2 linked regions of the Rhodopirellula bahusiensis genome follow. The protein of the gene in region 2 binds, or shares a complex with, the protein of the main gene of each other region. Links are inferred from orthologs where the notes say so. Each region holds a gene or a part of one and is shown on either strand. Other genes may lie near its edges.

What was found.
Region 1: the proteins of CEE69_RS28295 (region 2) and uvrB are in contact, whole or in part, in a crystal structure (PDB 7EGT), measured with the Thermus thermophilus proteins. The link is inferred for Rhodopirellula bahusiensis from one-to-one orthologs. Residues at the interface, in WP_096412145.1 of Thermus thermophilus: His654, Arg656, Phe657, Gln666, Asp668, Glu669, Lys680, Arg681, Leu682, Ser683, Lys685, Tyr686, Ala687; in WP_096411307.1 of Thermus thermophilus: Glu23, Leu25, Arg26, Asp27, Gly28, Glu29, Arg30, Phe31, Arg55, Glu326, Asp327, Phe328, Glu379, Ser382, Gln383, His398, Gly400, Arg401.

The regions. Positions count from the first base shown.
Region 1 is NZ_NIZW01000007.1:348,655-364,207, forward strand. Bases 3,992-6,988 are described here. They hold uvrB (excinuclease ABC subunit UvrB), read right to left. Parts: upstream 6,555-6,988; coding sequence 4,428-6,554; downstream 3,992-4,427. Other genes in these bases: CEE69_RS11060 (DEAD/DEAH box helicase), read right to left, coding at 3,992-4,268; CEE69_RS11070 (thymidine kinase), read left to right, coding at 6,657-6,988. In the rest of the region: CEE69_RS11045 (hypothetical protein), read right to left, coding at 1-841; CEE69_RS11050 (hypothetical protein), read right to left, coding at 866-1,684; CEE69_RS11055 (DUF932 domain-containing protein), read right to left, coding at 1,906-3,030; more of CEE69_RS11060, read right to left, coding at 3,087-3,991; more of CEE69_RS11070, read left to right, coding at 6,989-7,292; CEE69_RS11075 (ribonuclease R family protein), read left to right, coding at 7,370-9,664; CEE69_RS11080 (SIR2 family NAD-dependent protein deacylase), read left to right, coding at 9,774-10,493; CEE69_RS11085 (SRPBCC family protein), read right to left, coding at 10,475-11,434; CEE69_RS11090 (endonuclease/exonuclease/phosphatase family protein), read right to left, coding at 11,554-12,393; CEE69_RS11095 (helix-turn-helix domain-containing protein), read left to right, coding at 12,899-13,942; replication restart helicase PriA, read right to left, coding at 13,973-15,553. UniProt on the Escherichia coli protein: The UvrABC repair system catalyzes the recognition and processing of DNA lesions. A damage recognition complex composed of 2 UvrA and 2 UvrB subunits scans DNA for abnormalities.
Region 2 is NZ_NIZW01000034.1:39,717-55,300, reverse strand. Bases 6,522-9,549 are described here. They hold CEE69_RS28295 (ATP-dependent helicase), read right to left. Parts: upstream 9,204-9,549; coding sequence 6,840-9,203; downstream 6,522-6,839. Other genes in these bases: CEE69_RS28290 (BBP7 family outer membrane beta-barrel protein), read right to left, coding at 9,323-9,549; CEE69_RS28300 (peroxiredoxin-like family protein), read right to left, coding at 6,522-6,655. Also shown: CEE69_RS28325 (PVC-type heme-binding CxxCH protein), read left to right, coding at 1-2,417; CEE69_RS28320 (FliM/FliN family flagellar motor switch protein), read right to left, coding at 2,531-2,830; CEE69_RS28315 (histidine kinase), read left to right, coding at 2,875-3,213; CEE69_RS28310 (glycoside hydrolase family 32 protein), read right to left, coding at 3,281-4,723; CEE69_RS28305 (adenosine kinase), read left to right, coding at 4,894-5,889; more of CEE69_RS28300, read right to left, coding at 5,975-6,521; more of CEE69_RS28290, read right to left, coding at 9,550-11,068; CEE69_RS28280 (RNA polymerase sigma factor), read left to right, coding at 11,740-12,435; CEE69_RS28275 (hypothetical protein), read left to right, coding at 12,749-13,954; CEE69_RS28270 (trypsin-like peptidase domain-containing protein), read left to right, coding at 14,105-15,584. UniProt on the Escherichia coli protein: A helicase with DNA-dependent ATPase activity. Unwinds DNA duplexes with 3'-5' polarity. Translocates on single-stranded DNA with 3'-5' polarity. Initiates unwinding more efficiently from a nicked substrate than double-stranded DNA.

The sequences.
Region 1 (15,553 bases), on a different replicon or contig from region 2:
GTCGATCTGCCGACGCCCATCGCCATGGCTTGCGAAACGGAGCAATTTCCGTGTCTTTCCAGGCGTTCGTGTGCGCGACGAGCCGGTCCACATCGTGCCGCAAATCTCCTGGGACATCCTGAACGCCAAGCAAAAGCAGCTTGGAATCCAAGTCATCAAACGGAAAAACGCTGCCTTGCTTCCAAGCCAGGACAAGATACCGAAGCACCAAAACCGCTGGGATACCTGATTCCAAATCAATGATGGTGGGTTCGATTCGATCGTGTCCCAGCAACTCTCCGTCGGGCTCAGCTTGACTGTTCGATCCATCATGCAGTCGCAACCGAGGCCGGTCGCGGAGCAACAAGTTCGCCGTGGAAACCAAAGCTCGCGGCGAAACCTGCCAGCCCGAACCATGCATTCCCCAGCCAACCAAGCGATCTTCCAGTTGTCGCATGGTGCCGACCAACTGGCTCATCTCGTCAGAGTCATTCCCTTTGACGATCGGCCCACGACCTTCGATCCACTCTGCCGCGAGCACCCAGGCCTGGCGAGGCCGATCAAAACGGACATACAGCGGTTTCGCGACGCGGACGTCGCTGCCGGCTCGCAGCAGTAACCCAGCCACCACCCGTCGCCGATAAAAGCTGGCCTGAATCGCATGGCGATTGGAACGGTAGGCAAATGGAGCGGCAAACGCGATTCGATAGATCAACCGGGTCAGCCGACCAGGAGCGAACACCTTCTCGACACAACGCGTGGTTGTTCCGTCCGCCCAGTGCGCATCCACCAGTTCCGCCGACGCAGCACGCCCTTTGCCGAGCACGCTCACACGCTGCACACGGACGGGCGCCGGATTCAATTTGTCTATCGCGAATACCAATGCTCAAGCCGCCCGCGATGTTCGTTCACGATCGAGTCGAATCGTTTCGTTGGGTTCATTCGCGTTGGCCGAGTTCGATGCCGAACCCTCAGCCGACTTCGACTTGCCCAAAAACAGAACAACCGTCATCAGCAAAAAACAGCAAGGAATCAGGAGTTCAGACAATTCCTCCACATGCCCGGCGGCGACCTTCCATTTGATCGGCAACACCACGCCGTTGCGTCCCAAAGTCCCCAATCCCATGTCGATTGATTTAGAGAACACAACCAAGAGGCAGGCAGCGATGGGCAGCACTCCCAGCCAATTCCCCGCCGCGAAGCGATTCCGAACAAGCGAGGCGTAGCGTCTGAACATTGAAACGACGATCACCGTCGCCAGAACGATCACCGATGCCGCCAATGCTCTGGACATCCACGACAAATCATCGCGCAGATAGAACGACGTTTTCAGGACACTGCCTCCCGTGAACCGGGAATGAAAATCCATTTCCCGGGCAAAAAAGAGGCACAAAACCGATGCGAGCAAAAAAGGATGACGCGGGCAGCGGATCGATGGTTTCCAAAGTTTCAGACCACCGGCCAGTAGCAAAATGGCGGCGACCACCAAATAAAGATACGCCGAAAGAGACTCGACCCAGCCGCCTTCGCTGATGATCGCATCCCTCAGGGGCGTTCCGACCCACAGCAAGGCGTAAGAAGCAATCAGAACAAGCCCGACTCCAGTGCCCAACGCGAGGGACAGCCTTCCAACCCCGGTTCGCCACATTGCGATATCGCGACCACCCCGCGGAACGAGCGGCTGATTCGGGTCGTGAAGGGACATCGGTACTCTTTGGAAAACGGGATGATTCAGGGAAGCGACCAGAACTCTCGAAAAGCTAGCAATGACTTCCAACCCTTCGGCTGCTCAGCCCTGGATCATCCGCCGCGTTTCGCTTCATCGAAAATTCATCATTTCACAACCATTCCGTGTAGAGCACAGCGTCGTCCCAATTCAAGAGGAACCCGACGCTTCCCTTCTTTCATTTTTCTTCGGCCGCTTGTTCAGTTGCGGCTTTGAGCTGGCAATCCATCGTCGCTGGGGACGAAAAAAGCATCGAAATCGCCACCGGAATCTGCAGTGCCCTCCAGGTCGTATTCTTCGGAAACCAAAGTCCCCAACCAAGCCTGGATTCGATTGGCTCCGTCGGCCTGCGAATGGTGCGTCGCAACTTCGCTGGCGTAATTGATCAGGTCGTAAACGCGAGCCTTGCTGGGGAGAATCCGGCGACGTTTGTCACTCAGCGCGTCCAAATTTGCCAACCCGTAAAGCTCGTTCAGGTCTCCTGCGAGCGAACGAAACCGACGAATCAAACCCTCTTGGGTGAGTTGCTGATCCCGGCGCAGCGATTCCAACAACTCATTCAGCCGCAAACACTCGTGCACCGACGCCCATGAGGTTTGGCTCGATTCAAACCGCTGACGCAGGGCCGCGTACCCGTCACCATTGTCGAACGATTCGATCGCACGAACAATGCAGTGTTCCATGTTCTTCCCGACTGGCACATCGCTGCGGAAAGCCTTGGCGTGTCCGATCATGCCATTGCTGCACACCAGCCGCAGCATCGACAAAAATAGTCGGGGATGCCCATAGCCATCGACCGGAGTCTCCAAACAAAACCGGTCGCGGAATTGATCACCACCGATCGCGAATTGTCGACTGCCACCGCGCGGCGCGTGTGTGCTCGTCACAACTCCATTGTGGTAGCGAATGTCTTCGCCACCGTTCCCATCCAGCAAACCACGGATGTCGTCGTACCGAATGATCGGGCGGTTGGGATTGGTCACCGCCAACAACTGATCCGCTTTCTTTGACGCAGAAATCGGCGCCCGAGCGATGCAGTATCGAAACGTCACATCATCTCGCTGCGACTGAATTCGAGAAAAGACTTCGTCGGGGCGGAAGTAGCGGAACACGTTTTCTGCGATTCCAAACCGGGTGAAGAACGAACGCCAAAAACGACGCGTGGCGACCACGGGTTGCCCGTCAATTTCCAGTTCACGCAAACTGATCCGGCCGCCGGGTGAGCGATGCACCGTTCCAACTCGGATATCACCGACACTGGCCAACGCGTAGCTGAATCGTGGGGAAGTTTCTGTAGCGGTCTTGGAAATGGTGGAAGTCGACATGGTGGAGTCCTTTGAGAAAGATGACGGTTGATGTTGGGATAAAAAAAGACAACGGTTTAGCGACCGAGTCGGTGCATGCGTCGACGAGGTCGGTGAGCGGCGATCAGCTTGGGCAAGCTCACATTGGCCTTCGCAACTCGCTTTCGAGCGGCCATGGCCATCGCATCCAGTTGGCGGTTGCCTGCGATGCTTCGCCAACCGTATTCCGTCCACAGATACTGCTCCGCGGGAATTGCGGTTCGCATCATCGGGTGCCGCGTGTGCCGGCACTGAACGACTTGCTTGATCGGTTCGTTCTCGCATTTGCGAAGCACGCGTCCCGCCATTTGAATCGTGGTGCCCTGCCCGCTTGGCCGACAGAACACCGTCTTCAACGCCGGACAGTCAAAACCCTCGGTGAGGATCGCCATGTTGATCAACACATCCGTGCGTCCTTCGCTGAAGTCCGCCAATTGCCGATCACGATTCGTCTTCGCGGTCACCACATCGCTGCGGATACCGGCTTGGTCCAAACGAACCTTCATTTCGTCACACTGCGTTTGCTTGTGAAAGAAAACCAGCGACTTGCCCCAACGCTCCGGTTCATCGATCAGCAAATCGGCCAGCGTCTGCGGCGAGTACTCCTCGATCGTGTAGTGGTGGTAGGCACTCAAAAACCCATCGGCGATCAAATGAGCGATGCCAGCATCCCGGATCACATTTTCAAAGCACAGTTTGATGCGATCGGTTCGATACGGTGTTGCTGACAATCCCAGCGTCCATCGCGGTTGGATCTGCCCATGCAAGTTTGCCATGCTGGTAGCGGCATCGTGCTGAGCCTCATCGATGACTAACAAGTCAACGTCTGGAGGATCTTTGTCAAACATGCTGATCAAATGCATGTCGAGCCCAAACTCTCGGCGGACGTTTTCGGCTTGAGCCTGAGCCAGTAAGTTCCGCCGCATCGCGACCCAGCCAACTCGGATGCCGAGGGTGCGTTGCATGACCGCGGCGATGGCCAAACCCATCACCGTTTTGCCACTCCCGGTGGGGCTCTCAATCAGGACGCTGGTCGGCTTGGAACCGACCTGCCCTACCCCGCCGTGAGCTGGAACGGACTCGGTTTCATCGCACCCAAACGCAGCCAAGGCCCGTCGAATGATGCGGTGTTGATACGGGCGAGGCTGAATCGCGAAGCCATCCAAATCGGCGTTGGAAGATGACTCGGACGGGGTCTCCGGCAAGATCGCAGTGGACATCGTGTTCCCTTTCTGCAGGTGTCAAAGTTGAACACCTGTAGTGATAGGGAAAGCTGTGACACGTTCGGTCACCGGATCGGATGCCTCGCCAAAACATCCATTTGCTGACAGACAATCGGGACTCTAAATGCGGTCAAATTCCGCTACGGAAAGATCCATTCAGCCACGTTTTGGCCGCGGAATTTTGGTGCCTTTGCTGGCCCCCTTTTTCTTGGCCCCACGACGACCGCGTCCACGACCGCCCGATTTACCGGCTGATTTCTCGTCGACAATTTCCACGTCCGATAGCGGTTTGCCGATGTGTTCCTTGAGTTGCAACACACGGTCGCGCAGCCTCGCCGCTCGCTCGAACTCGAGGTCTTCCGCCGCGGACAACATCTCCTGCTCGAGTTTGTCGACGTACTCGATGGTGATGTAGATCGCTTCGCCATTGTCTTGAGCCTTGCGAGTCGATTCCTTGTGGCTGGCCGCCTCGGTGTCGATGCCTTTGCGGATCGATTTGCGAACCGTCTTCGGCACGATTCCATGTTTGGCGTTGTATTCCATCTGGATCACTCGCCGACGTTCGGTTTCGTCAATTGCCAACTGCATGGAATTGGTGACTTTGTCGGCGTACAGAATCACGCGTGAGTTTGCATTCCGAGCCGCACGGCCAATTGTCTGAATCAAACTCGTTTCGCTTCGCAGGAAGCCTTCCTTGTCCGCATCCAAGATCGCAACCAGCGAAACCTCCGGAAGGTCGAGCCCCTCTCGTAGTAAGTTCACACCGACCAAACAATCGAACGAACCGGCCCGCAATTCTTGGAGCAGGTCAACTCGTTCAAAGGCATTCAATTCACTGTGCAACCAACGACACTTGACGCCTTGTTCTTGGAAGTAGTTCGCCAAGTCCTCGGCCAAGCGTTTGGTGAGCGCCGTGACCAGAACGCGTTCATCCCGTTCGGCACGGACGCGAACCTGTTCCAATAAATGCGTCACCTGCCCGCGAGCCGACACGATCTCGACCTCGGGATCGAGCAAGCCGGTTGGACGAATGATTTGTTCCACCACTTCGCCGCCGGTGCGTTCCAATTCGTAGTCGCTGGGTGTCGCACTGACGAAGCAAATCTGTCCGGTGCGTTCTTCCCATTCATCGAACTTGAGCGGCCGGTTATCGAGTGCACACGGAAGGCGGAACCCGTGTTCGACCAAAGTGATTTTTCGACTTCGGTCACCGGCGTACATCGCGCGAACCTGCGGCACGGTCACATGTGATTCGTCAACGAATGTGATGAAGTCCTTGGGAAAGAAGTCGTACAACGTGTCCGGAGTCGCGCCCGGTTCTTTGCCGGACAACGGACGCGAATAATTTTCGATGCCAGGACAATGCCCGACTTCGGCCAGCATCTCCAAATCGAATTTGGTTCGTGCCGACAATCGTTGAGCCTCCAACAATTTGCCTTGCGACTGAAAGACTTCCAACTGCTGCGTCAACTCTTCGCGGAGCATTCGGATCGCTCGTTGGATGCGATCTTCCGGCATCACAAAGTGCTTGCACGGATAGATGTAAAGGTGCTCGACCGTTTTGATCGTTTCGCCAGATGTCGGTTTGATCAGTGAGATTTTCTCGATCTCGTCTCCCCACATCTCGATTCGATACGCGAATTCTTCGTAGCTGGGCCACAGCTCGATCGAGTCCCCTCGCACGCGAAATTTCCCGCGTTCGAATTGGATGTCGTTGCGTTGATACTGCAGGTCAACAAACTTCAACAGCAAGTGGTCGCGGCGAGTTTGCTCGCCTTGATGAAGATCGACGACGAGCTGGCGATAATCGTCGGGCGACCCCAAGCCGTAGATGCTGCTGACCGAGGCGACGATGACGACATCGCGGCGGCTGACCAGTGAACTGGTGGTCGCCAATCGCAACCGATCGATTTCTTCGTTGATCGAGGAATCTTTCTCGATGTAGACGTCGCGTTGAGGAATGTAGGCTTCGGGTTGGTAGTAGTCGTAGTAGCTGACGAAATAGTGGACCGCGTTGTTGGGGAAGAACTCTTTGAATTCCCCGTATAACTGAGCGGCCAACGTTTTGTTGTGGCTGAGGATCAGCGCCGGACGCTGGACGGCATTGATGACGTTGGCCATCGTGTACGTTTTGCCTGTTCCAGTGGCCCCCAAGAGTGTCTGGGCGGTCTTGCCGCTTTGGATGCCTTCGATCAACTTGGCGATTGCAGCAGGCTGGTCCCCCGATGGTGGGAACGGTTGATGCAAATCAAAAGCGGCTGGCTCAAGTTTGGTGATGCTCATGCCAGCACTTTAGCAAACTGTCGAATCATTCGGCAAAGACCCGACCCATTCGGCAACGATCCAGCGTCCCTGATTCCCGACCTAGATTTCTCACGCACTGTCATGGCGAAGCTGTATTTCTACTATTCCACGATGAACGCCGGGAAATCCACGGTTTTTCTGCAGTCCAGTTACAACTATCGCGAGCGAGGGATGAACACACTGATCCTGTCTCCGGAGATCGACACCCGGTTTGGCAGCGGCAAAGTCGCCTCGCGAATCGGGATCGAATCCGAGTCGGTCTCGTTCAACACAGCGGACAATTTGCTGAACGTCGTTCGTGAACAAAAGCGAATGAAACCGCTGCACTGTGTGCTGGTCGATGAGGCTCAGTTTTTGACGCGAATTCAGGTCCGGCAGCTCAGCGACGTTTGTGACGACCTCGACATTCCCGTGTTGGCGTACGGATTGCGCACTGATTTCCAAGGCAATCTGTTCGAAGGCAGCGAACACCTGCTGGCTTGGGCCGACACACTGACTGAGCTCAAAACGATTTGCCACTGCGGCCGCAAAGCCACGATGGTGCTTCGAGTCAGCGAATCCGGCCAAGTCATTCGCGACGGAGAACAGGTGCAAATCGGAGGAAACGAACGCTACCAAACCGTTTGCCGCCGGCATTTCAAAGAGGCGATCTACCAGCGCAACGAAGACGACCTGCCGCTGCTGGACTCGAACGAACCCCGCCAATCGGAGCGTTAAGAATTCGCGACGAATCGCGGGTGTCCGCGGTGGATGCGTCCTACCCCGCACGAGCCTCGGTCGACTATTCTGGGTCCATGCAAGTCTCACAAGAATTGATCGATCGCGTTCTGCGACTCGTTCACGCGGCGGAATACCGTCCCAGCAAACCCAAACAAATCGCCGCCCTGTTGGAACTGGACGCGGACGGTTACCGCGAAGTCCGTCGGGTGATCAAACAATTGGTCCTCGAAGGCCGATTGATCTACGGCGGCAACCACTTGGTCGTCGCTGCCGCGGCGGTCGGAGGCCCCACCGACCAAATTCGCGGCACGTTTCGCCGAGCCATGGGCGGCGGCTTTGGTTTCGTTCGCCCTTCCAGCGGTGGTGGCAGTGCCGACGCGGATGTTCCCGAGGATGTCTTTGTTCCCCCGGGCATGACCGCCGGAGCCCTGGAAGGCGATTTGGTCGCCGTGACAATCGAACCCAGTCGCCGAGGCGGGACCGAAGGCAAAGTGGTGGAGGTGTTGCAACGAGCTCGCCGTCAATTCACCGGCACGTTTTTTTCCGCACCGCTGCCTGACCAACCCGGTTCCGACACGATCGAAGGTCCGGTCGTTTACCTCGATGGCGTTCATTACGAAGCACCGGTCAGTGTCGGCGACGTGCGAGGTCTGCCGCTGCAAGACGGTGACAAGATCTTTGTCGAGATTGTCGACTTCCCCGATGAAGAATCTGGCGGCGGAGAAGCCGTCATCCTCGAGCGTTTGGGAAGCAGCAAGAACCCGGCGATCGACACGCTGACGATCATGCGGCAATACGCGTTGCCGGACGAGTTCTCCGAAGAGGTTCTCGACGAAGCTCGTGAGCAAGCCGATGCGTTCGACGACGACGTCGTTCCGACGGACCGCAAAGACCTCACGGACATGCTGACAATCACGATCGATCCGTTCGATGCACGTGATTTCGACGACGCGATCTCACTGCAACGCGAAGACGGTCGATGGCGGTTGTGGGTGCACATCGCCGACGTCAGCCACTTCGTTCCGCCCGGTGGCAAACTCGATGTCGAAGCACGCCGTCGCGGCACCAGCGTTTACCTGCCCGACCGTGTGATCCCGATGATCCCCGAGATCATCAGCAATCACCTAGCGTCCCTTCAACCCGAACGCATGCGTTTGGTGAAGACCGTCGAGATCGAAATGCTGGACGATCTGACGATCACTCACAGCGAAGTTCACAACGCCGCCATCCGCAGCGACAAACGTTTCAACTACGAGCAAATCGACCAGTTTCTCGCGTCCCCCGAAACGTTCCAAAAGGATTGGGGCGGCCCGATCTGCGAGCTGCTGACGCACATGCACAAGCTGGCGATGCAGATTCGCAAGCGTCGGTTCAAAGACGGCTCGCTGTCGATGGACATGCCGGACATCAAGCTCGAACTGGATCGCACCGGCAAAGTCAAAGGTGCCTACCAAACCGAGAACACCGAGAGTCACCAGATCATCGAGGAGTTCATGCTGCTCGGCAACGAAGCCGTTGCGACTTGGTTGGACGATCAAGAACTCAATTTCCTACACCGAATTCACGCACCGCCTGAACGCCGCAAACTGCGACAACTGACCAGCTTTGTCAAAGACCTCGGGCTGGGTTTTGACAATGTCGAAAGCCGCTTTGAAATTCAAGCGGTGCTGGACAAAGTCGCTGGCACTACACTGGAAAACGCTGTCAACTTTGCGGTGCTCAAGAGCATGAGCAAAGCGGTCTACGGCCCACACCGTGAAGGACACTACGCGCTCGACAAAGAACACTATTGCCACTTCACCAGCCCGATCCGCCGGTACCCTGACCTCAGCGTTCATCGATTGGTGCAGCGTTTGATCGAGAAGAAGTCCACGCCGGACGAATCATTCGCGGAACTTGTCAAACTCGGGCACGAATGCAGCGATGCCGAACGCAACGCCGCGCAAGCTGAACGCGAATTGATTCAACTGAAGCTGCTTCACTTCCTGAAAAAGAAACAGGGCGAAACGCTCGAGGCCGTCATCAGTCGCGTGTTCGCCGATGGCATTCACGCTCGCTGTTTGAAACTTCCCGTCGACGGGTTCATCCCGGTCACGGAACTTCCCAGCGATCAATATCGATTCGAACGCCGCGGGCAGGTCCTGACCGGATTCAAGGAAGGCAACCGGTTCCGCCTCGGCGACCATCTGACGGTTCGAATTGGCAAAGTCGATTTGCAAGACCGGCAGCTGTACCTCGACGTGGTAAAGAATCACTCCGCGGGCAAAAAAGATCCGCGAGGACCCGTTACCAGCAAGTCGAAGAAATCGCCCTACAAGAGCAAAAAGAAGAACGAGCGACGCGAAAAGAAGAAACGCCGCCGTCGTTGAAGCGGCGGTTCAAAACCAACCAACAATCCGTAGCACGGTGTTCCCCGACCGTGACATGATGCAGTGTGCCACGGTCGGGGACCACCGTGCTACGTTTTCTTTCATCGCTATGAACGTTCTCATTCTCACCGGTGCCGGAATCTCAGCGGAATCCGGAATCCCCACGTTCCGGGACGCCAACGGATTGTGGGAGGGGCACGCGGTCGAAGAAGTCGCCACGCCTCAAGGATTCGCTCGCAATCCAGAGTTGGTGCAAGAATTCTACAACCAACGACGGCGAGCGCTGCTGAACCCTGAAATCCAACCCAATGCTGCGCACGTTGCTCTCGCGGATTTTGAACGCGAACACGTCGAGAAGGCACGTGGCAATTTCCTCCTGGTGACTCAGAACATCGACAACCTGCACCAACGCGCAGGCAGTCAAAACGTGCTGCCCATGCATGGGCAATTGCTGCAAGCCCGATGCACTTACACGGAAGAGGTGTTCGACTGGACCGAGGACCTCGGCAATGACACGCCGCACCCGGAAGACCCAGACAACGATCGCATGCGAGGTTGCTTGCGACCCAACGTCGTCTGGTTTGGCGAGATGCCGATTGGACTGAACCGCATTGAGCAGGCAGCAACGAGTGCTGACCTGTTCATCGCAATCGGCACGTCCGGCGTCGTGTATCCCGCCGCCGGCATCGTGGCTCAAACGCCTCCGCACTGTCGTCGCATCGAAGTGAATCTGGACGACACCCCCGCGTCGAGTGCCTTCGATGAAACCATTCACGGTTCCGCCAGCGTTGAAATTCCGAAGCTACTGGATCACTTCAAAGCGATGTAGACGTCGGTGATCAGATTCTTAGTGTCAGTGGTTTCCGGATCGTTGCGATAGATTTCGCAGCCGACCGCTTTGGCCATCTTCATCTTCTTGTAGCGAATGAATTGGATCCCACCCGACCAAGCGTTCCCGAGATGGGCATAATCGCCGACGTGTCGAACCAGCAAAAACTTCCCGGCGGGAATCGTGTCCGCCACGCAGGCCGGCGGAACGGGCGTTCCCTTGTCGGCCAAATAACCCGCCGTGTAGTCGAACCATCGTTTGCGAAGGTCCGACGTCGTGTGATACAGGCTGGCCCATTCATGCACGCGTTCATCGTCCGCGTTGTAATGCGGTTTGACTCGTTCCAGCGTCGCAGCCATATGACAACCGATGTCGTCCATCGTGCATCCGCCGCGTTGACCGATGATCAAGCGATCGGGTTCGTTGACCACCCCTTTGATCTCAAGCTCTGAGAGCACTTCGCCGGTTTCCACCAATTGCTTGAGCATTAGCAACCCACGTTCGTAGTCCATGCCGACGAACGTCTCCATCATCGATCGCATCCAGAACAAGAACCAAGGCAACTTACCTCGCATGTGCCAGGTGATTTTCGAACCCGGTCGACCATCCGTCGAGACCGGTTCAATTTCAAATTCGACCTTGGATTCCGACTTGAACGGTTTGACAAAAGCCAAATCGGCCAACATGGATGCGTTGGAGGACGAGTTCTTCGGAGGCTGGAGTTCACGATGTGTCATCGAGCCCTCGCCAACCAATTCACCTTTCCAGTGGTAGGTCGCACCGTTCGCGTTTGGTGGATCGCTGACGGTCACTTCGGCTTCGGGATCCACTTGCAACCAGGGCGACCACCGAGTCCAAGTCGAATAATCTGTGACTGCATTGAAGACATCACTGACATCAGCATCGATGGTCTGGGAACGCTGAATATGAAAAGCAGGCATGGTGAATTCGTCCCTTCGGAGTGGCTGGCGTACCGACTCCGGATATCCTAGCAAAATCGCGGTGGAACAGCGTTACGACGCAATTTCCCGACCGAAACTGCTCATGAGTTTCGCCCGAATCAGTCCTGCTCACCTGTATAGTCGCCGGTTGGCCCGCCATTCGTTTTCAATTCAACGACCACCAACAATGGTCGGTGATCCGAGGCAATCGGTTCGTCCAGCACTTCGGTTGAGACGATCCGCCACGAGCTGGCAGGACACATCGCAACATAGTCGAGTTGTCGGTTGGGTGATTTCGCGGGAAAGGTATGCATCGATTCTGATGTCGAGACCTTCCACTTTGTTTGCAGCAATTGCATGGCCTCAGAAGCGGGCTTCGCGTTGAAGTCGCCCGCGATAACAGTCGGCTGGTCACCGTTGGCAAACAGTCGATTGAGCTCATCGATCTGCTTTTCCCGCAGGTCAGCACGAACGTGGTGCAAGTGGGTCGTCGCGAAACGCAATCGGGTTGAGTGAATCTGCATTTCAGCGACTCCGACGATCCGGCGTTCCCGGATGGGATCTCCGGGCAACCAGTGCACTTCGAGCGATTCGATCGGGTATTTCGAAAGGATCGCTTGACCATACTCTCCGCCGTCGTAGTCGATTTGCTTTGCGAATTCCCCAAACAAACCGGACTTGGCCGCTAGTGTTTCGACTTGATTGACCATTCCGTTCCGGCGGGTGTTTTGGTCGACTTCCTGGACCGCTACCAAATCAGGTTCCACCTTTCGAATGACGTTTGCCAAACGATCCAGATCGATCTTGCCGTCATTTCCTGCCCCGTGATGGATGTTGTAGCTCAACACCCTCAACCGAATCGGCGAGGCCGAATCCTGTGCTTGCACCTGCGGGGCCGAATGGAACGAGACAAAGACGGTTGCGAGCAGCAGAGTGACTTTGACGGGCAATGTCGACATTCAATTCACGTTGTTTGAAGCAGGTAGCAAGTTGGAAGCAGTTGACCAAACATCTGATGTTGTGTGGACGAGAATCCGTTCGGCTCGAACTCACCGAAGCAATCCGGAGGGAGGTTACTTCAATCTCCACCGAGTGTGTTGAAACTGCTCTTACCCAGGACGGAATCCTTCCAAGATTCCTCACCCACCCGATAGCCGGACTCGGCAGCAAATCAATCGGAGCGTTGAACGCACTGGAGCGTTTGGATAGGCTTCGATTCGTCGGCCAGCGCAACTACACTGGCGGTCCACGCAACGACCGGTGGGAACCCTGTTGGCAAAGCCAGCGGGGAGATCCGAAGGCCAGTCGCTCGCGTGCGAGACGTTGCCCCGCAATCGCATTTTCAATTGACGATTCGTCTCGGACGAAGCGACTGGCAACTGACACGGTAATGGACGGCAAAATGCCTCGTGCGCAAAGGTCGCGCTAGCCAGGTTCGAATTCAACAAGAAATCAGGTTTTTGAATGGCTCAAGCCAACGCTCAACTGAAGCAAGTTCGCCAAAGTTTAGGGCTGTCGCAGTTGGAACTTGCGACGCGGGCGGGAGTTTCGGCACGGACCGTCCAGTTTGCTGAATCGGGTCAGAATGTTTCCAGCGGGACGATGCGGCGAATCGCGACCGCGTTGGGCGTGGAATCAGACCAGTTGGTCCGAATTGATCCTGGCACCGGTCAAGATGCGTTTGTGGATCTTCCCTGGTCCATTGTGGACAGATTCCGAAACAATCGCCCAATTGACCAGGGCAGCATGTGTCGCAACGAATCCGAAGTGGCGGAGATCGTTCGGCAGATGCGAGAAAACTTCAGCGTACACATTCAAAAATGGGGGTCGTCTCAAAGCCAGCAGGAAGCGTTGCAGCGAGACAAGGCGATCAACCAAGTGTACGTTCGCTACGAACAACGGTACATCGAATTGTGGCGTCAGAACCCGGGCTGCATTCGCTTGGATCGCATCAACGAAACAATCTGTGGGGCCAGCATCGTATTGCCGCTGACCACCGAATCGTTCCAAGCGTTCCGCAACGGCGAACTGGGCTGGCTGGACATCTCCGCGGGCGACTTAGCGGACCAATCCCAGTACTTGCTGCTTGATTCAGTCACCGAGTTCACCAACCAATGTCGCCGCCCTTGGTACCAAGTCACCAAATCACTCAGTTCGATCACCTTCGCTCAAGTGGCCTCTCTGGCAGAATCCCCCAATCAGTCGGACTTCGAAATGGTTTCGTTCTCGGCGAGTCCATTGAATGAGCGAAGGCTTGCCACCATTGGCTTCATTCCTGAACCGACCACGGAACCCGAGTTCAACTACCCGATCTATTGGTTCGGAGAAGACCCACGGATTCTATCGAAGGATGAATACACCAATTGGTCCACCTTCAAACACTTTGCGATGCTAGTCAAATCCGTTGACAAGTCCGCCATTCGCCGGCGGATGATTCGTAGTGCTCTTGCGATGATCAAACGACTGCAACGACCAATGGGCGGTTCGTTCGAGCAACAAGCGGCCTAAACTGTTCTCCGTTGTTGCAACACGCCGCATTCACATCAAGTTGACTGGATCGATGTCAACGAGGAATTCGATTTCCTCTTTGGGGTCGACTTTGAAGTCGGCCAAACCTCGACGGATGACTTCGCCGACGACCGCCGCTTCGGTGGCCTGAAGCAACAAGTGAAACCGATACTTGCCGCTGATCTTGACGATCGGTGGAGGTGCCGGCCCAAGGATCCGAACCTCTGCCTTGAGCAGATCGCGAGCCTTTTCCAAGCGGTCAACAATCGCGTCGGCGACGGATTCGGTTTTGTCTTCCAGCGGGCCGCGAATGATGATCCGCGCCACGCTGCCGAGCGGTGGGTAGTTGAACTTCTTGCGGTTCACCATCTCGTCTTCGACGAACTTCAAATAGTCGTGCCTCGCCGCGGCTTGAATCGCCGGGTGCTCCGGCGTGAACGTCTGCACGATCACTCGGCCGCCACGATCGCCACGTCCCGTTCGACCAGCGACCTGAGTGACCAATTGGAACGTTCGTTCGGCGGCGCGGAAGTCCGGGAAGTGCAACGCTGAGTCCGCGTTGATCACGCCAACCAACAACACGTTGGGAAAGTCCAACCCTTTCGCGATCATCTGCGTGCCGAGCAACACATCGATCTCGCCGGCACGAAACTCCGACAGCACCCGTTGGTGGCTGCCAGCCCGCTTCATCGTGTCGCTGTCCATCCGAGCAATGCGAGCATCGGGGAACCGAGCCTTGGCTTCCATTTCCAATTTCTGCGTGCCCAAACCGCCGTAGCGAATCCCATCGAAGCGACACGCCGGACACCAGGGCGGCGTCGGGATCGTGTAATCGCAGTAGTGGCACATCGCCTTGCCGCCGTCACGGTGATGAGTCAGCGGCATGTCACAATCGGGACACGCACACACGGTGCCGCAAGCGGGACACTGGATCGTCGTCGCGTAACCACGTCGGTTGAGCAACAGAATCGCTTGCCCTTTTTCCTTCAGCGTCTCCAACACCGCAGCATGCAAGGGTCGGCTGATCGCGCCGCCCTTGCCGCGTTCCTCTTTGACCCGCAAGTCCACCAGTTGGACATCGGGCATCGGACGATTGCCGACCCGCTCCGACATCGTGACCAGTTCCGCGTGCCCGGTTTGCGTCGCATGCCAAGCTTCCATTGACGGCGTCGCGGAACCCAGCACCAACGGAATGCCAAGTGCCATCGCTCGGGCGTGAGCCACCTTGCGAGCGTGATAGCGTGGCTGCTTGTCTTGCTTGAACGAGGTGTCGTGTTCCTCGTCGATCACGATCAGCCCCAAGTTCGGCAGCGGTGCGAACACCGCACTGCGAGGCCCGATAACGACTTGGACTTCTCCTCGACGAATCCGCTGCCAATGGAAGTGACGTTCCGACGCGGACATTTGGCTGTGCAACACCGCGACGTTCTGGAAACGATCTTCGAATCGCCCACGGGTTTGTGGTGTGAGGCTGATCTCGGGCACCAACACGATCGCCGATCCCGCTTGCTTGACGACGTGTTCAATCGCCTGGATGTAGACCTCCGTTTTGCCACTGCCGGTCACGCCGTGCAACAACAACGTCCGCCCGCGTCCGCTGTCGACGGCTGA
Region 2 (15,584 bases):
ACGGCGTGTTGGTCATCGACGAGCCACACATCCTGTTTTTGCGTGACACCGACGGCGACGACGTGGCCGATGAAGTCACGCACATGCTGGACGGAATCGGAACCGACGACACTCACCATGCGATGGGCGCATGGGAGTATTCCAATGGCGGTCGCCTGCACATGCAGGAAGGCATCGCGATGTCGACGACGGTCGAAACACCTTGGGGACCCGTCCGCGAAGCGGGTGCATCGGGCAGCTACGTTTGGGACTTGGAAAGCCTGCGTTTGACGCACTTCCGTACGCCTGGTCAGTACAACCCTTGGTGCCTCGTCTTTGATCAATATGGCAACGGGATTGTTGGCGACGGCACGAACGCCCAGCACCACTGGACGAACGCGTTGTCGGGCGGCGAGGTGCGTTCGCGAAAAACGTTGGAGCCAATTTTTAACAACCACGGAATTCGCCCGGCGGCAGGCAACGAAATCCTGCACTCACGTCAGTTCCCAGAAGAGTTCCGCAATCGTTTGATCTACGCCTGTGTGATCAACATGCACGGGATGCCGGCGTTCGAAATTCGCGACCAAGATGATGAAGCGGGTTTGACCGGCGAGCGAACCGATGACTTGTTGGTCAGCACGGATATGTTCTTCCGTCCCGTTGATCCAAAGATCGGACCGGATGGAGCGTTGTGGTTTGGTGATTGGTGCAACGCCCTGATCGGTCACATGCAGTACTCGCAACGAGATCCAAACCGCGATCACGAACACGGCCGGATTTACCGGATGCGTCACAAAGAACGTCCTTTGCTCGACGTTGTGACCCAGTCGGATTTGCCGACCATCGAGGTGATGGATCAATTGTTGGCGTTCGAGACGCGAACCCGTTACCGTGCTCGTCGAGCTCTGCTCAGCCGTCCCGCCGACGAAGTGGTTGCCGCATCGAAGCAATGGTTGCAGGACAATCCGACTGCCGAAGCGGCTCTTGAAATCCTTTGGGTACAGGAAGCGTTCCACAACGTCGAGTTGGATCTCGCGAGAAAAGTCCTGGCGGAAGGCAACTTCCAACAACGTGCCGCCGCGACCCACGTCGTTGGCAACGAATGGCGTTTTCTGTCCGGCAACGAACAAGCCAACTCACCGGATCAAATCGAATTGTCGGTCGATCTTCCGTTCGTGCAGTTCCTTCTGGAAGCCGGCCGAGACGACCACGCTCGCGTGCGACTTGAATCGCTTCGAGCTGCCAGCCTGATGGATCATCCCGTTGGTGTTCGTGTGGCTTTGGCCGGTATCGATCGACCTGCCGACAAATGGATTCAGTACGTCTTGGAACACACCATGTCGGCACTGTCGACGCACTGGGATGGCGACTCAGCCGAGATCCAAGAACTGATTGGCTCGTTGCCACCCAAGGCAGCGGAATACTTGAAGGAGTACAAAATCGCGACCGGTCCAGGCGCGGAAGTCTATCGGCCATTGAAGATTCTGGCCGATGTCGATGCCAAGCAAGAGGACCAATTGGTCGCATTGCAAAAGGTTGTCGCAGCGTCTCGCGGAAATGCCGAGACCGGCGCCAAAGTGTTCCAGCGTGTTTGTTCCGCCTGTCACCTGCACGGCAAGCTTGGCAAAGAGTTCGGGCCGGAACTCACCAAGATTGGCGAACGAATGACAAAGGAACATATCATCCGTTCGATCGTGTGGCCCAACGAGGAAATCGCCAAGGGGTACGAGACCGTCATGATTTTGACCTATGACGGCGAAGCCATCGGCGGCTTCATCCTGAAGGAAGACGACGAGACGATCTCGTTGGGAATCGCCGACGGCAAAACCAAAGTGATCGACAAGGAAGAGATCGAGATTCGCAAACCGATGAAGGCCAGCAGCATGCCCGAGGGCCTGACCGAAACGGTTGCTCCGAGTGAGTTTTTGGATCTGTTGGCCTTCTTGGGTGGTGAGTGGATCGCGACCAACCCGAACACCGATTACCCTCTTCGCAAAGATGGGGATCTGATCGAGGTGACTCGTGATTCAATGATCAGTGTGCCTGGCGATTGGCCTGCCGTTTGGAACCGCGAAGCGGAGCACTTGTTCAGCGGAGAAGGCGTGCGAAAAGATCGTTTCGCAGTTCACTCGAAACAGCCCGCTACCGATCCCGCGGTGATTCTTCGGTTGGCGAACCCGGCCGAATTGGTACGTGGAAAAATCACGAACCGTCGTGACGAGGAGTTCCACGACCGAGCCAAGGGATTGGCCGTTTGGACGTCCAACGACGGAAAGGATTGGACGCGTGTTTGGAAGAGCGACGCACCGCAGGCCGAATGGAAGGTCGAACTTCCCGAGGGCACGGTCGCGAGCTACATCAAAATTGGCTTGGAAGGAACGGGCATCTTCCACATCGATCGCGCGGTCTTCTTCGGTCGTCCGGTGAAGGGCGAGTGAACCAGCCGTCGACCTCGTGATCGTTTGGCAATGAAACGAAAAAAGGCCCGCTTGAAATCAGTTCGATGATTTCAGGCGGGCCTTTTCGTTTTCGCGGTTGGTTCTTTCGCGGATCAGTCTTCTTTGGGAACACCGATTTCACGAACTCGCAAACCGAACTTGTCACCAATCTTGACGGTTTCGCCGGTGGCGATTGGGTGTCCACCCGCACGCAGCGTCAGCGGCCGATCGCAGTGCACGTCAAAGGTCAGCATCGAACCGGGCACCAAGGCCAGGATCTTGCGAAGCGGCTCCTTTTTCTCCGCCAACGTGACGTTGACGGTGGTGCGGATCTTCAGAACCTTCTCCTTGTACATCGATGATGTCGGAGGACTGGGTTCGGTCGGCTTGTCTTCGGTTGCGTTCTCGCTCATTCTTCCTTGTATCCTGACACATCGTTTATCGACCGGAATCATCCATGAAATCAACCGTTTTATTCCTCTCTGGCGATTTGATTTTTGCCTCGCGAGTTCGTGCCGCCTGCGAATCGGCTGACAAAACGTTTTCGTTGGCCGGGCGATTGCCGGAAGAACCCAACGAAGACGTCGGATGGGTCATTGTTGACCTGTCGACTCGCAACGGAGTCGTCGCGGAGCTCATGCCAACAGTTTCACGGGTGTGTCCCGAGGCTCGCGTGGTCGCATATGGACCGCACGTGCAAGTCGCCCGATTGAAGGGAGCCCGCGAGGCCGGCGTGCCAACGGTGCTGACACGAGGCCAGTTCGACGCCGGGTTGTCGTCCTTGTTCGCCGACTGAAGTGAGTGTCCGCCCTGAAAGGCGATGTCCAGTTGGGAAGCGTCCTGCGAGCACCACCGCCGCTGTCTCACCAAGTGCTTTTGACTCGGTTGAGTTGCAGCTTTTCCAAGGCAACCTTTCCACCTCGAGTGAAAAGACGAACGGACTCATCGTCGGGGGTGAAGGCAAACTGCTCGCTGTAGGAGAACACGCCCCCGGCCGAGAAGACTTCCAACGAGCTCCAGTCGACCAGCATGCGGATGGTGAGCTTGTTGTCGTCGTCCGGTTTGAGTGGCTTTCCTAGCAACAGTTGCTTCTCAATGTCGTAGACGATTTCTTTGTTGGCGATTTGGAAGACAAGTTGATCGGCGTTGGTGTCGCTCAGATCAAACGTGGCGGTCAAGTCAAACGCCTCCGCGCGAACGTCCTTCAGCAGCCCACCATTTTCATCCTGCGATGTGATCGTTTTGTTGGTCCAAGTCGTAGTGTCTTGGTAAATCGTCTTGATCGCTTGTATCGGTGTGCGGGTGACTTTCATCTTTCCTTCGTGAGTGACCAAGCCAATTTTCACTGGGAAGGTTGCGTTACGTTCCCACGGGCTTTCGCCAATGCCGCCGTTCCAGTGATCGTTCCAAGCGATTTGAATGACATCGCCCGAGGGAAGGTTGGGCCGAAAGAAGGTTTGGCCGGCGTAGAAGTCCGGTCCAACATCCATGACCAGGGTTTCTTGTTCCGGTGTGAAGCGAACTCCGTCAAATTGGCCAACCAAGTAGGAACCGTTCGCGTCGTGGAGGACCCACTTCTTGTTGTCAGTGTTTCCATCAAGTGGCAATTCAAACATGTCCGGGCACTCGAACCCAAAGTCGATGTTGCTGAGCTGTTTCCACTCGACCAAATCATCCGACCCATAGAGCGTCGTTCCGTTCTCGTACAAAGCGAGGATCCACTTGTTGGTCGGTTCGTGGAAGAACACACACGGGTCGCGGGGATCGGCTCCTTTGGTTCGATTGGCAACCGGATTGCCGGAGTAGTCATGCCAGGTGGTTCCGCCATCGTTGCTCCATGCTATGCAGGTTCCCGCCTTGGTTCCGGTGTAGATCATCACCATGGCTTCTTTGGTTGACCCGGTGATCTTTTTGGCGGTCTCTCCGGAGATCACCACGCCACTTCCGGAGTAGACCTGTGCTCCGCTGACATTGCGTTCGGCTTCCGCGGGCAAGAATGATTCTTGCGGGATGAGTGCAACGCCTTCGTCTTCCCAGTGCAGCAGATCGGGGCTGGTCGCATAGCCACCGTGGCGAATCGCTTTGCCCCACTGATACAGCATGTGGTACTGGCCATCGGCGTAAATCAACGCGTTGATGTCGTTCATCCACTCCGATTTGGGGCTGAAGTGAAACTGATTGCGGTAGTCTTCTTGGTAGTCGATTCCGGCGGGGTGAGGATCGTATTGAGACTGGACGAAGGAAGCCGGAAGCACACAACCAAGAACCGTCGTGATGGCAACCAAAAGGCGATGTGGGGTGTTCATAGATGGTGGGGACAGTTGGGGTGGGATGGGGAACCGCGTCAGTATAGCTGGCTGGCGGAGCCGTCTCGCGCGGGTACACTGCGGGCCCGCCCGGCGGATGCGAAGTTGCCCAGAGGTAGCCAATTCGCGGGTGCAGACGAACTCGTTCTTTCTCTCTCTGGTTGAATTTGATGACGCACGATGTTTACGCGGTTGGCAATGCTCTCGTTGACATTCAGACAATGGTTGCCGACGACTTGCTGTCGGAATTGAAGCTCGACAAAGGCATCATGACGCTGGTCGACGACGAAAAACAAGCGACCGTGCTGAGCCGATTTGACCTGCCGTCGCTGTCTCGCTGTGCAGGTGGTTCCGCCGCCAACACGATCGCTGCGGTCGCGGACTTTGGTGGCAAAGCCGCGTTCGTTGGCAAGATCGGTGACGACGAAACCGGGCAATTCTTCTTGAAAGACTTGCGGGCTCTCGGGGTCACCATCGACGTCGATCCGCAGCCGGGCACGCCAAGCGGAACGTGTGCCGTGTTGATCACCGAAGACGCTCAGCGAACCATGCTGACGAACTTGGCCGCGTCGACCGCGTTGTCAGAAGCGGACATCGACGAAGAGGTGATCGCGGCCAGCAAGTACGTCTACATCGAAGGTTACTTGTTCACCGGCGAACAAACCAAAGCGGCCGCTTACAAAGCGATTGAGCTGGCAAAGAAGAACGATGTCAAAGTCGCCTTCACCGCCTCGGATCCATTCCTCGTCAACATGATGAAGGATGAGATGTGGGACCTGATTCGTGGCCCCGTCGATTTGTTCTTCTGCAACGAAGAAGAGGCCAAGAGCCTGACCGGTCTGGATGACCCCATCGCCTGTGCGAACAAGATCCACGAGTCGGCTGAGAACGTCGCGATGACGCTTGGACCAAACGGTTCGATCCTGATGCACGGCGGCGAAGCGATTCCCGTCGAAGGCGTGAAGGTCAAAGCGATCGACACGACGGGAGCAGGTGACATGTACGCCGGCGGCATCTTGTACGGCATCACCAACGGTTTGGATTGGCGTCAGTCAGGCCACTTGGCTTCGCACGCCGCCGCTCGTGTGGTCGCTCAAATGGGCGCTCGACTGGCCACCCCATTCACCGCCGAAGAAGTCAAACAGTTGACTGATTTGACCGTGTGAGCTGAAGCCTGCTCAAGAACCAAATCGAAAACGCACCTGCGAGCGACTCGCAGGTGCGTTTTTTCGTTGGGTCGTTTGACATCAGCTACTGAAGTTTCTTGACCGCAGCGACAACGTCGGTTGGCTCGGCCCGTTTCTTGTAGTCCGCATCCAAGAACGCGTAGGTGATCTTCCCGTCTGTGTTGATCACGTAGGTCGCAGCAAGAGGCAGTTCCATCGCGTCGTTGCCGTTGAACTTGGCGAGTTGCAGTTTGTCTCGATAGATCGGGACAATGGATTCGGGCAAGTCGAACACGATGCCGAATTTCTTCGCGAGCTCGTTGTTGCGGTCGTGCAAGACCAGCATATCGAGGTCGTTTGTTTCCGCCGTTTCCTTCGCCTTGTCAGGGAGTTCAGGCGTCAGGACAATCAGCTTTGCACCGGCACCTTCAATCGCGGAGAGTTGTTTTTGCATCGCTCGCAATTGCAGGTTGCAGTACGGGCACCATCCGCCGCGGTACCACATCAAGATGACCGGGCTTTCGGACCACACTTCGCTGAGCGTGACTTCGTTTTCGTCCCAGCCTTTCAAGGTCGCACCGGCGGCTGAATCGCCGACTTGCTTGGCGGACTTTTCAATGCCGCTGGCACGGACTTGGTCGACTCCACCTTGGAACGTCTTCAGGACTTCTGCCGGGTAGCGTTTGGTCGCGTTTTCGGCAGTTTGCTTCAGTTGTGAGGACAGGCTTGTGTCCGAGGATTCGTCAGCGTGAGTTTGAGTGGACATGACCATCGCGGGCAAGAAGGCGGCGCAAAAGAACAGGCTGAGACGCATGGGTTCGCAACGTTGAACTGGAAAGGAAGAGAAGATTGGCAACAGTTTGGGAATGTCTGCTGCCGAAGATGCTCCGCCAATTCCGACGAGTGCGCGCCGCCCAAAATCCTCGCGAATCGCTGATTAGAGTGGGGAGTCAGCGCTCCACCAATTCAATTTTTGCGAACGCAAGGCGAAAGGTTTCTTCGGTCTCTTCGAATTGAATTTTCGCAGTCCGTTTGGGCCCTTTTCCGGTGAGGGCGATGATCGTCCCTTCGCCATATTCGTTGTGGCGGACCGTGCTGCCTTCGCGGTAAGCACCCAGCGGCGTGACGCCGGATTGCAGCAGATCACTGGCCGTCTTGAGTTCGGTTTGAATGGAAACCTTGGGCTTCTTTTTCTTCGGTGGCGGCACGTCGTCGTGATACAAATCCGGAATCGCGGATTGGTCCGTCATCGGTAGGATGCGTGGTCCATCGGCCACGTCAGTTTGACCAGCAGGGCCGGTGTCGGTGACCGCAGCGGGCTCTTGGACCAGATCCCACGAGTCCGGGTATTCGTCGTCATAGGCATCGTCAAAGAAGTTGCGACTTCCTTTGACTTCGACGACTTGCATTTCATCACGAGGCAACTCGCCCAGGAACATGCTGGGGATCGCCGGTTGGTTTTCGCCACGAAAGCTTCGCAGTTTCGCGTAGCTGATCTGCAGCCATTTCTCGGCTCGAGTGACGCCCACGAATAGGAGGCGACGTTCCTCTTCGAGCTGAGTCTCGTCTTCTTTGCTGCGGCGGTGCGGCAGCAGGTTGTCTTCGACTGCGATGATGAATACGCGAGGGAATTCCAACCCTTTCGCCGCGTGCAAAGTCATCAAGGTCACACGGTTGTTGGAGTCTTCAAATGCGTCGGTGTCCGACACCAATGCGACCTGTTCCAAGAACGCTTCGAGTGAACCGTCTTCCGGGTGCATCTGATCAAACTCGACAGCCGCCGAGATGAATTCATCGACGTTGGCGATCGGGTTGTTGTCTTGTTGTTCAGGCGTCGTGCGTTCGAGGTAAGCAACAAACTTGATCTCTTCGATCAGGTACCGCAGTAGATCTTCCAGCGTCGCGGTCGCTTTGATGGACAGTCGGTCATAGAGACGGATGAACGATGTCACCAGCGTTTTTGCTCGCTTCGATAGCGAATCAATTTCGTCGACACGGCGAGCGGCGTCCAACATTGGAATGCGGTGGTCGTCGGCAAAACGCTGGAGCCGTTCCAGCGTCTTGGCACCGATTCCTCGCGTCGGCGTGTTGATCACTCGTTGCAACGCGACGTCGTGACGGGGATTGTTGATCAGGTGCAAATACGCCAGCAGATCCTTGATCTCTTTGCGTTGATAGAACTCCAGTCCGTTGACGATCTGATACGGGATGCCACGATTTCGCAGGGCGTGTTCGATCGATCGCGTCAGCGCGTTCATCCGGCACATGATCGCGAAATCTCGCGGTTCGGCATTGCCCGCGATCATTTGGTTGGCGATCTCATCGGCGATGCCGTCGGCTTCTTTGTAACCGTCCTCGTACTGTCGCAGCGTGACCGCTTCGCCGGTTGGGTTGTCGGTGAACAGGTTCTTCTGCTTGCGACGGCGGTTGTGCCGAATCAGTTGATCGGCGACACGAAGGATCTCGGGTGAGCTGCGATAGTTTTGTTCCAAGCGAACCGTTTTGACGCTCGGGTAATCCTTTTCAAAATCCAGAATGTTGTTCAGGTCGGCGCCACGCCAGCCATAGACCGATTGATCGGGGTCGCCCGTCACGGCGAGGTTGGGATGATCAACCGAGAGTGCTCGCACGATCGCGTACTGAGCCAAGTTTGTGTCTTGGTACTCGTCGACCATGATGTACTTGAGCTTCTCGTCCAAGTTCGATCGCACCTCGGGGTTTTCCCGCAGCAACCGAGCGAAGTGGAAGAGCAAATCATCGAAGTCGACCGCGTTGGCGGTCAGCAATTGTTGTTGATAAACCGGGTAGACCTTCGCTGCGACGGTGTCGCCAGCGCGGCCGGTTTGTTGAGCCATGATCTCGGGAGTGATCAGCCGGTTCTTGGCATTGGAGATCGCCGATGCGATTTGCTCGGGCGAGGTGTGGCTGGTCGATACACCAGCGGCCGCGACCGCACGCTTCATCGCGGATTTTGAGTCGGACGAATCGTAGATCGAGTAGTTCTCGGCCAAGCCGACCATCGGTGCGTAACGCCGAAGCTGTTGTGCGCAGAACCGGTGGAACGTGCCCATCCAGACTGGTTGGTTGGGGGCGAGCAGATTGACTCGCGACCGCATTTCGTCCGCGGCTTTGTTGGTAAAGGTCAACGCCGCGATTTGCCACGGGCGGATCCCGCTTTGCAGCATGTACGCAATGCGGTGGGTGACGACGCGAGTTTTACCGCTGCCGGGTCCGGCGATGATCAGCAGAGGTCCGTCGATGTGCTGGACCGCTTCGGCTTGTGCGTCGGTCAAGTCTTTTGTGATGGCATCCATGACGCAAGATTAGCGTTCCCAGGGGAACTGGGCAACGCAAACAGGGGACCGACCCGATGGCCGATCCCCTGTGCGAGATTTTCAGAGAGTGATTGGTTGGCGGTAGTCCGCCGATCGAATCACCACATGTATTCTAGACCAGCCGCGAAACCGTTCAGGGTCAGCGAGGTTTCCGACGCGGTTGGGGCCGACACACCCGCACCGTTATTCTGGAAATCGTCGATGAAACTATTGTCTAGTGGAGCTGCCATCACGTCTTCAATTGTCAGCAAGTGGTACGAACCACGCAGAGACAGTGAGTGCGAGAATCGGTAGATACCAGTCGCTTGGAAGTCCAAGATGAAGGTACCGTCCTGTCCATTTGATTCGCGCGTTTCGAGTCCGCCTGGTGTCGTGCCGATCCGAGCCGTTTGGTCAAAGTCGTTTTGAACCCAAGCACCTTTGACTTCCGCACCCAGCTGAATTCCTGGATGGGCGTTCCACCACAGGTCGACGCCAGCTTGAGGACCAAAGAATCGGTTGTCGATGTCGAAGCTTTGCTGGAAATCGGCGATCGTGCTGGCGGGAGTCCCCGAGCCGTTGAATGCGAATGCGTTGTCAAAGACGACGTGCCGCAGACCGAGCAACCAAGACCCTTGGAAGCGACCGTAGGGGCCGACTGTCCGACGACGGTAGTTGATTTCGTAGCTATCAAATTCCGATCGTGAACTGATCTGTTGGAAGTCCGCCAGGTTGGCGTAGCCGCCTCCAGGAGTCGTTCCGTATCCGGAGTAGATCGAGGTCAGGCTGCTCGTCGCGCTGGTGGCACTGGCGGAGCCTTCCCATTCTTGGCCGCCCATGTAGGTGAACTCGACATTCGAGCCCGCACCGAAGATCAGTGCGAACGAGATGCGAGCACCTGCTTCCAGATCATCGTCACCTAGGTCGTCCTGCGTCAGAACTGGATTGTCGGCAACATTCGGCGTGCCGGTGGTTCCGTCGTTGGTCAAGACGCGACCGTCGGCGAACCCGTCCAGTTCCTGAGTCAGAAACAATCCTTCCACCGAAACGTCGTACCAGCGTTGGGCTGATTTGCCGGCTTCGGAGTAAGGTCGCATGGCTTCGGAAAGTGCTGCCAATCCGCCGCCGATGTGGGCTGCCAGAATGCCAAAGTCGGTGCTGCCTGGGCCGCACTCGTTGAGGCTACCGAGCAAGCCGCCTTGGCCGAGGGAGCCGTTGGTCAGGCAAGAGCCCATTCCACCGCAGGCACCGCATCCGCCACCGCCGCATGATCCACAGCAATCGCCCATCACAGCGGGCAATAGACCTTGGAAGTTGCTACCGCATTCGCCGCTGGTGCAACCGGAGTCACCACAGCCGCAATTCATCGTGTCGCATCCGGCAGCGTACCCGCCGCCGAGGAAGCCACCGCCTTGATAACCGACTGGCATCACACCATTGGGTGCGTAACCAGGTTGTGGGTATCCCGCAGGAGCGTAGCCAGCCGAACCAAATCCACCGGGCATCATCAGCGGAGCCGATGGCAAGGTGGTGGCGATCGACTGAGCACCTGGCATCGAGCCCGGTGGCATCGACATGGCGGGCATGCCGTCGACCATTCCTGCTGGTTGAACACCGGGAGGCAGCATGAAGCCGCTCGCCGCGTAGTCCATTTCATCACCCGCAGTGGGTGGAGCCGCCGCGACTGGCGTGGCAACTGCGGCGGCGATCAAGCCTCCACAGACCAAGTCGCGAAGCTTTCGTAATTTAACCGTCACGCTTTCGCTGAATGATTCCGTCATCCCATTGTCCTCAAGGGTCACACGCAGTCCGGTTCTTTGGTTGGGTCCGGGTTTGATTTGGGGATCGGGGGTCTGGGCCATCATGGGTTGCTCGTTTCTTTGCCTGGCAATTCGTCGCATTGCAATCGTCTCCGCGGTCACAAAGACCCCAAAATCCCCCCGGGGGTCCCGCTCACGCGAGGACGCCCAGCCATAAAAATGTCCTGTGGCTGTTGAGTTGCTGAATGCTCCAAAGGATTTTGCATCCAACGACCCCGCCGTTGTGGACCGTTCCGCCGTGGACCGAGGTTGAAAGCGTTTCCGGGGAAGACTGCCGCCAAATTGGGGGCAACACCGCGGAAAAGGAGTTCAATCTCGAACGAAGAAACCGTTCCAGGCGGAGTTATCGGCACAACTTCCAGCAAACATTCGGTAATTCCGGAACAATCGGACCAACCCGAGTGACCGGTGCAACGATTCCAGGCGGTCTGGAACACGAATTGCCCCTACCTGAGCGTGGATTCGCTGCCTGCCATCGAGGCAGGATGTGAATTCAACGCAAAGATGACTTTGACATTTGGGGCGAATCCGCGATAATACGCACGTCGTAGCGTTTTCCCTTAATGGCCTTTACGGGCGTCTGAAGGCACTTTGTGGGCTTGTCCTGTCAACGCTCGTCCCCGTGAATGTGAATTCGTTTTGGCGGTTATTCGCTTGGCGAAACGCATTTGTAAGTAGACTGAGTGCTACTCATACTCTTTTTTGATCGATCCTCCATGAACTTTTCAACTTCCGCAGCGGTCGCTGATTCGAAGGTGGATTCGGGAAACGTTTTCACCAGCGAACCCATCGCTGAACAAACCGACGAGCAGTTGGTCGCGAAATATCGCACCAGCGGCCGTCGCGATATTTATGAAACCCTGATGCGCCGCTATGAACGTGAGATTTACGCGTATCTGCGTCGCTACATCGGTAACGCCGAAATGGCTGAAGATGCCTTCCAAGGCACCTTTTTGCAGGTTCACTTGAAGTGCAACCAGTTTGATTTGACCCGCCGTTTTCGACCTTGGCTGTACGCCATCGCGACCAACCAAGCGATCGACGTTCAACGTCGTAACAAGCGTCACCGAATGGTCAGCTTGGATCGCCCCGCAAGCGGCCAAGAAGACGATCGTGGCGGCAGTTGGTCAGAAAAGCTGGAAGGAGCCATTACCGACCCATTGGCGGCGGCTTCGAAAGAAGAAAACGGTCGCTGGGTGCATCACGCCGTCGAATCACTCGGTGAACCGATGCAGCAGGTCGTGGAATTGGTTTACTACCAGGGCCTGAAATACCGTGAGGCAGCGGAAATCCTGGGAATTCCGGTCGGGACCGTCAAAAGCCGTTTGCACGCCGCAGTCAATCGTTTGAGCGGTTTGTGGGACGACAGCCACGACGGCGAGCGAGAGGTCGAAGAACAACCTGGCGTCTGATCTCTGGAAACCATTGTTCGCGGCTTTTCAGCCGTGATTTGAACGCAAGCGACACTTCGGTGTCGCTTTTTTTCTGCGCTGACCGCGGCGATCGGACGAACCACGCGAGCGATCCTTTCGTCTGATTGAGTGGGCCAGGCTTGGCTGCGAAACATCGGAATCTTCGTTCGCAGTACGACCGGAGGTTCGGTCCTCAACCGACCCGCTCGAACACTCATGCTGCCCGGGCCGTAATCTTTAGGGTCGGGCCCGAACTGCAGGGTTGGCCCTCCGTTTTTCGCGTTTCTTTTCCGCTTACGCAACGTCCTTTGTGATGCAAGAAGATCTTCTTGGATATCTGCTAGGCGCGCTCGAAGCGGACGAAATGCAGCGGGTGGAAAAGCTTTTGCGGGAAAGCCCTGAGGCCAGAGAAATGCTGGCCGATTTGGAACGCAAACTTGGGCCGCTTCACGACGATTGTGAGATCGTCGAACCGCCGCCCACTGACCTGGTTGCTCGAACGCTCGACGCTCTGCCGCCGCTTCCGCCGATGCCCGGCGCCGAACCCGATCAACCGACGACACCCGCCGAATCCAAAGTGTCCGCGCCGGTGACACCGAAATTGTCTCCGGTTATGGAAGGTTCTGATTCACTCGCGTGGACTTGGCGAGATTGGGTCGGCTCGTTCACAGCCGCCTGCATCATGCTGGCGATCGCACTGCCGTCGATGGTGGAAGGTCGCTTCATGGCTCGCAAGCAGGCTTGTCAGGATAACCTGAGACAACTTGGCATGGCGATGACTCAGTATGTCACTCGCAACGCCGAAGCGCGTCTGCCATCGGTCGAGTCCACCGGCTATCAAGCCTTCGCCGGCGTCTACGCGCCGCGTTTGCATGCGGCTGGTTTGATGACGAATTCACGTTCGACACTTTGCCCCTCGATTCGCTCGTCTGATTTTTTGAATGCGGGCGGTTTGCAAATGGTCGATGGCGATTTCGAACCTGAAGATGGGACGGAAGAAGTGCCCACCATGGTGACACTTCGGATGCTCGACGAGGCCGCTCGGGATCTGAATCATTTCGCGGTGGCAGGTGCGACAACGGCGGAAGAACAAGCGGCAGGGCAACGAGCGATTGCTCGGTTGCAATGGCTGCAACAAACCGCCGGTGGTCACTACGCTTACACGCTCGGTGTTCGTGATGGCGAAGAGTTTGCGTCCCCGCGGTTTCAAGGGCGTTCATCGTTTGCTGTGATGAGTGACGCTGCTGTGATGAAAGTCGTGGACCGTGTCGTCGACGAGGAAGGCTGGGCTCGTGCCGCTTCGCCGTCGCAGGATGGACTGATCAGTCACGGTGGCCGCGGCATCAATGTCCTCTACGAAGACGGCCGCGTTCGCTTCATCCCGGGAGAGTCCTTGAACCAATTGATGGACCATCCATTGGTCAATCATGACGGTCGCCCGGAAGCAGGCGTGAACATCGATGACGCGTCACTCGCACCCAGTTGGCAAGCACCGTTCGTCCACGCTCGCCAGCGCTGAAGCATCCGCTGAGTTGGCTTTTGTGGCTTGTCGATTTTGAATTGCCCCAAAATGCGACCTTCTGGCCCCTGAAGACTGGAACTCCAGGCAGAGGCACCGCATCCTAGAGAGTGGTTTCAAAATGTGCGGTTCGGCAGCGGCGAGGAGATTATGCAAGGCGGATGGAAATTTGGTTGGTGGGCCGTTCTGATCGGCTCGTGGCTCACTGGTGCCGTGTGCATCGCCGATGAGCCTCGTCTTTGGTCTGATCGCAGCGGCAAGTTCAGCACGCAGGCCGAGTTCATTCAATTGGAGAACGGCGTCGTCCGTTTGAGAAAAAATGACGGTTCCGTCATCGATGTGCCGCTGAGCAAACTCAGTCCCGCTGACCAAAGATTCGTCGCGAGGAGTCGCAATGCCTCCCGTTCACGCGGTGATTCTGGGACCGTTCGTTTCGGTGACAGGAACCAATCCAAGGCTTCGGTGCGTGATGGGAACGCGGCTGCTGGTGACTTGGACGCGATCGCGGATTCGGTCGTCATGATCTCGACGAACGACATCATGGGAGCTTCCGGTTTCGGCAGCGGTTTTGTGATCGGACCGAATTGGATTGCCACCAATCATCATGTGGTCGAACAGGCGATGCGAGCCGAAGTTCGCTTTCGTGACGGAACCACGACCCAGGTGCAGGGGTGTGTCGCGATTGATGAAGGACGCGATCTTGCGATTCTCAAAGTGGACTCCATTCCGGCGGGCATTCGACCTTTGCAAAGTCGTCGTGACGCGAGCCTCCCTTTGGGGATGTCGGTCGTTGCCATTGGGCACCCGCAAGGTTTCAGCCACACGATCAGTCGCGGGAATGTCAACGCGTTGCGCCGAACGGTGGAATTGCCGATGACGGTTCAGCAAGATCTGAAGGCGAATGCCAACACCAACTGGATCCAAACGGATGCTGTGATTTCCAACGGCAGCAGCGGTGGTCCCATCTTGGATTCGAATGGTGCTGTGATTGGTATCGCAACTTGGATCATTCCGGGGGAACAACTTGGTTTTGCCGTCCACGTTTCACACCTGGTGGAACTGATGGGACAAAGTCGTTCGGCTAAGAAGCTGATTCCCTTTCCACTTCACGCGCCAACCGATCATCCGATGGTGCCGCTGGAGGACGAGTTGGCAAAGATCATGAATCAAATCTCTCGCAGAATCGAAGAGGTGATGGTTCGCGATTTGGAGAGCGTTGATTTCGAAGACTTGCATCTGGCAAAGGAATTTGTTCCGCGGTTCAGAGAGTTGGCCGCCTCCCAACCGAAGACCCGAGTCGCGTTCCAGGCTCTCTTTGCGGCGTTGCAATTGGCGGCGACCGGGCCGGATTCGGTGCAACCTCAGACCGAGCCCATTATTCAGCAACTGCGACGAGATCACTTTCGAGAGGAGGGCATGAAGTATGTCGCCTTCAGCTTGGTGCCGGTCGATCACGATGCTGCCAGAGACTTCATGAAGGAATTGGTGCAGCGCGGTTCGCACGCGGATACCAAAGCTTGTTCAGCGTTGGCATTGGCGATCCATCTGAAGAACCACTCCACTGAACCGATGAAAGATGAGGACCGGGAGCTTGTGATGCGGTTGTTGAAGTATGTCGTCAACAGTGAAA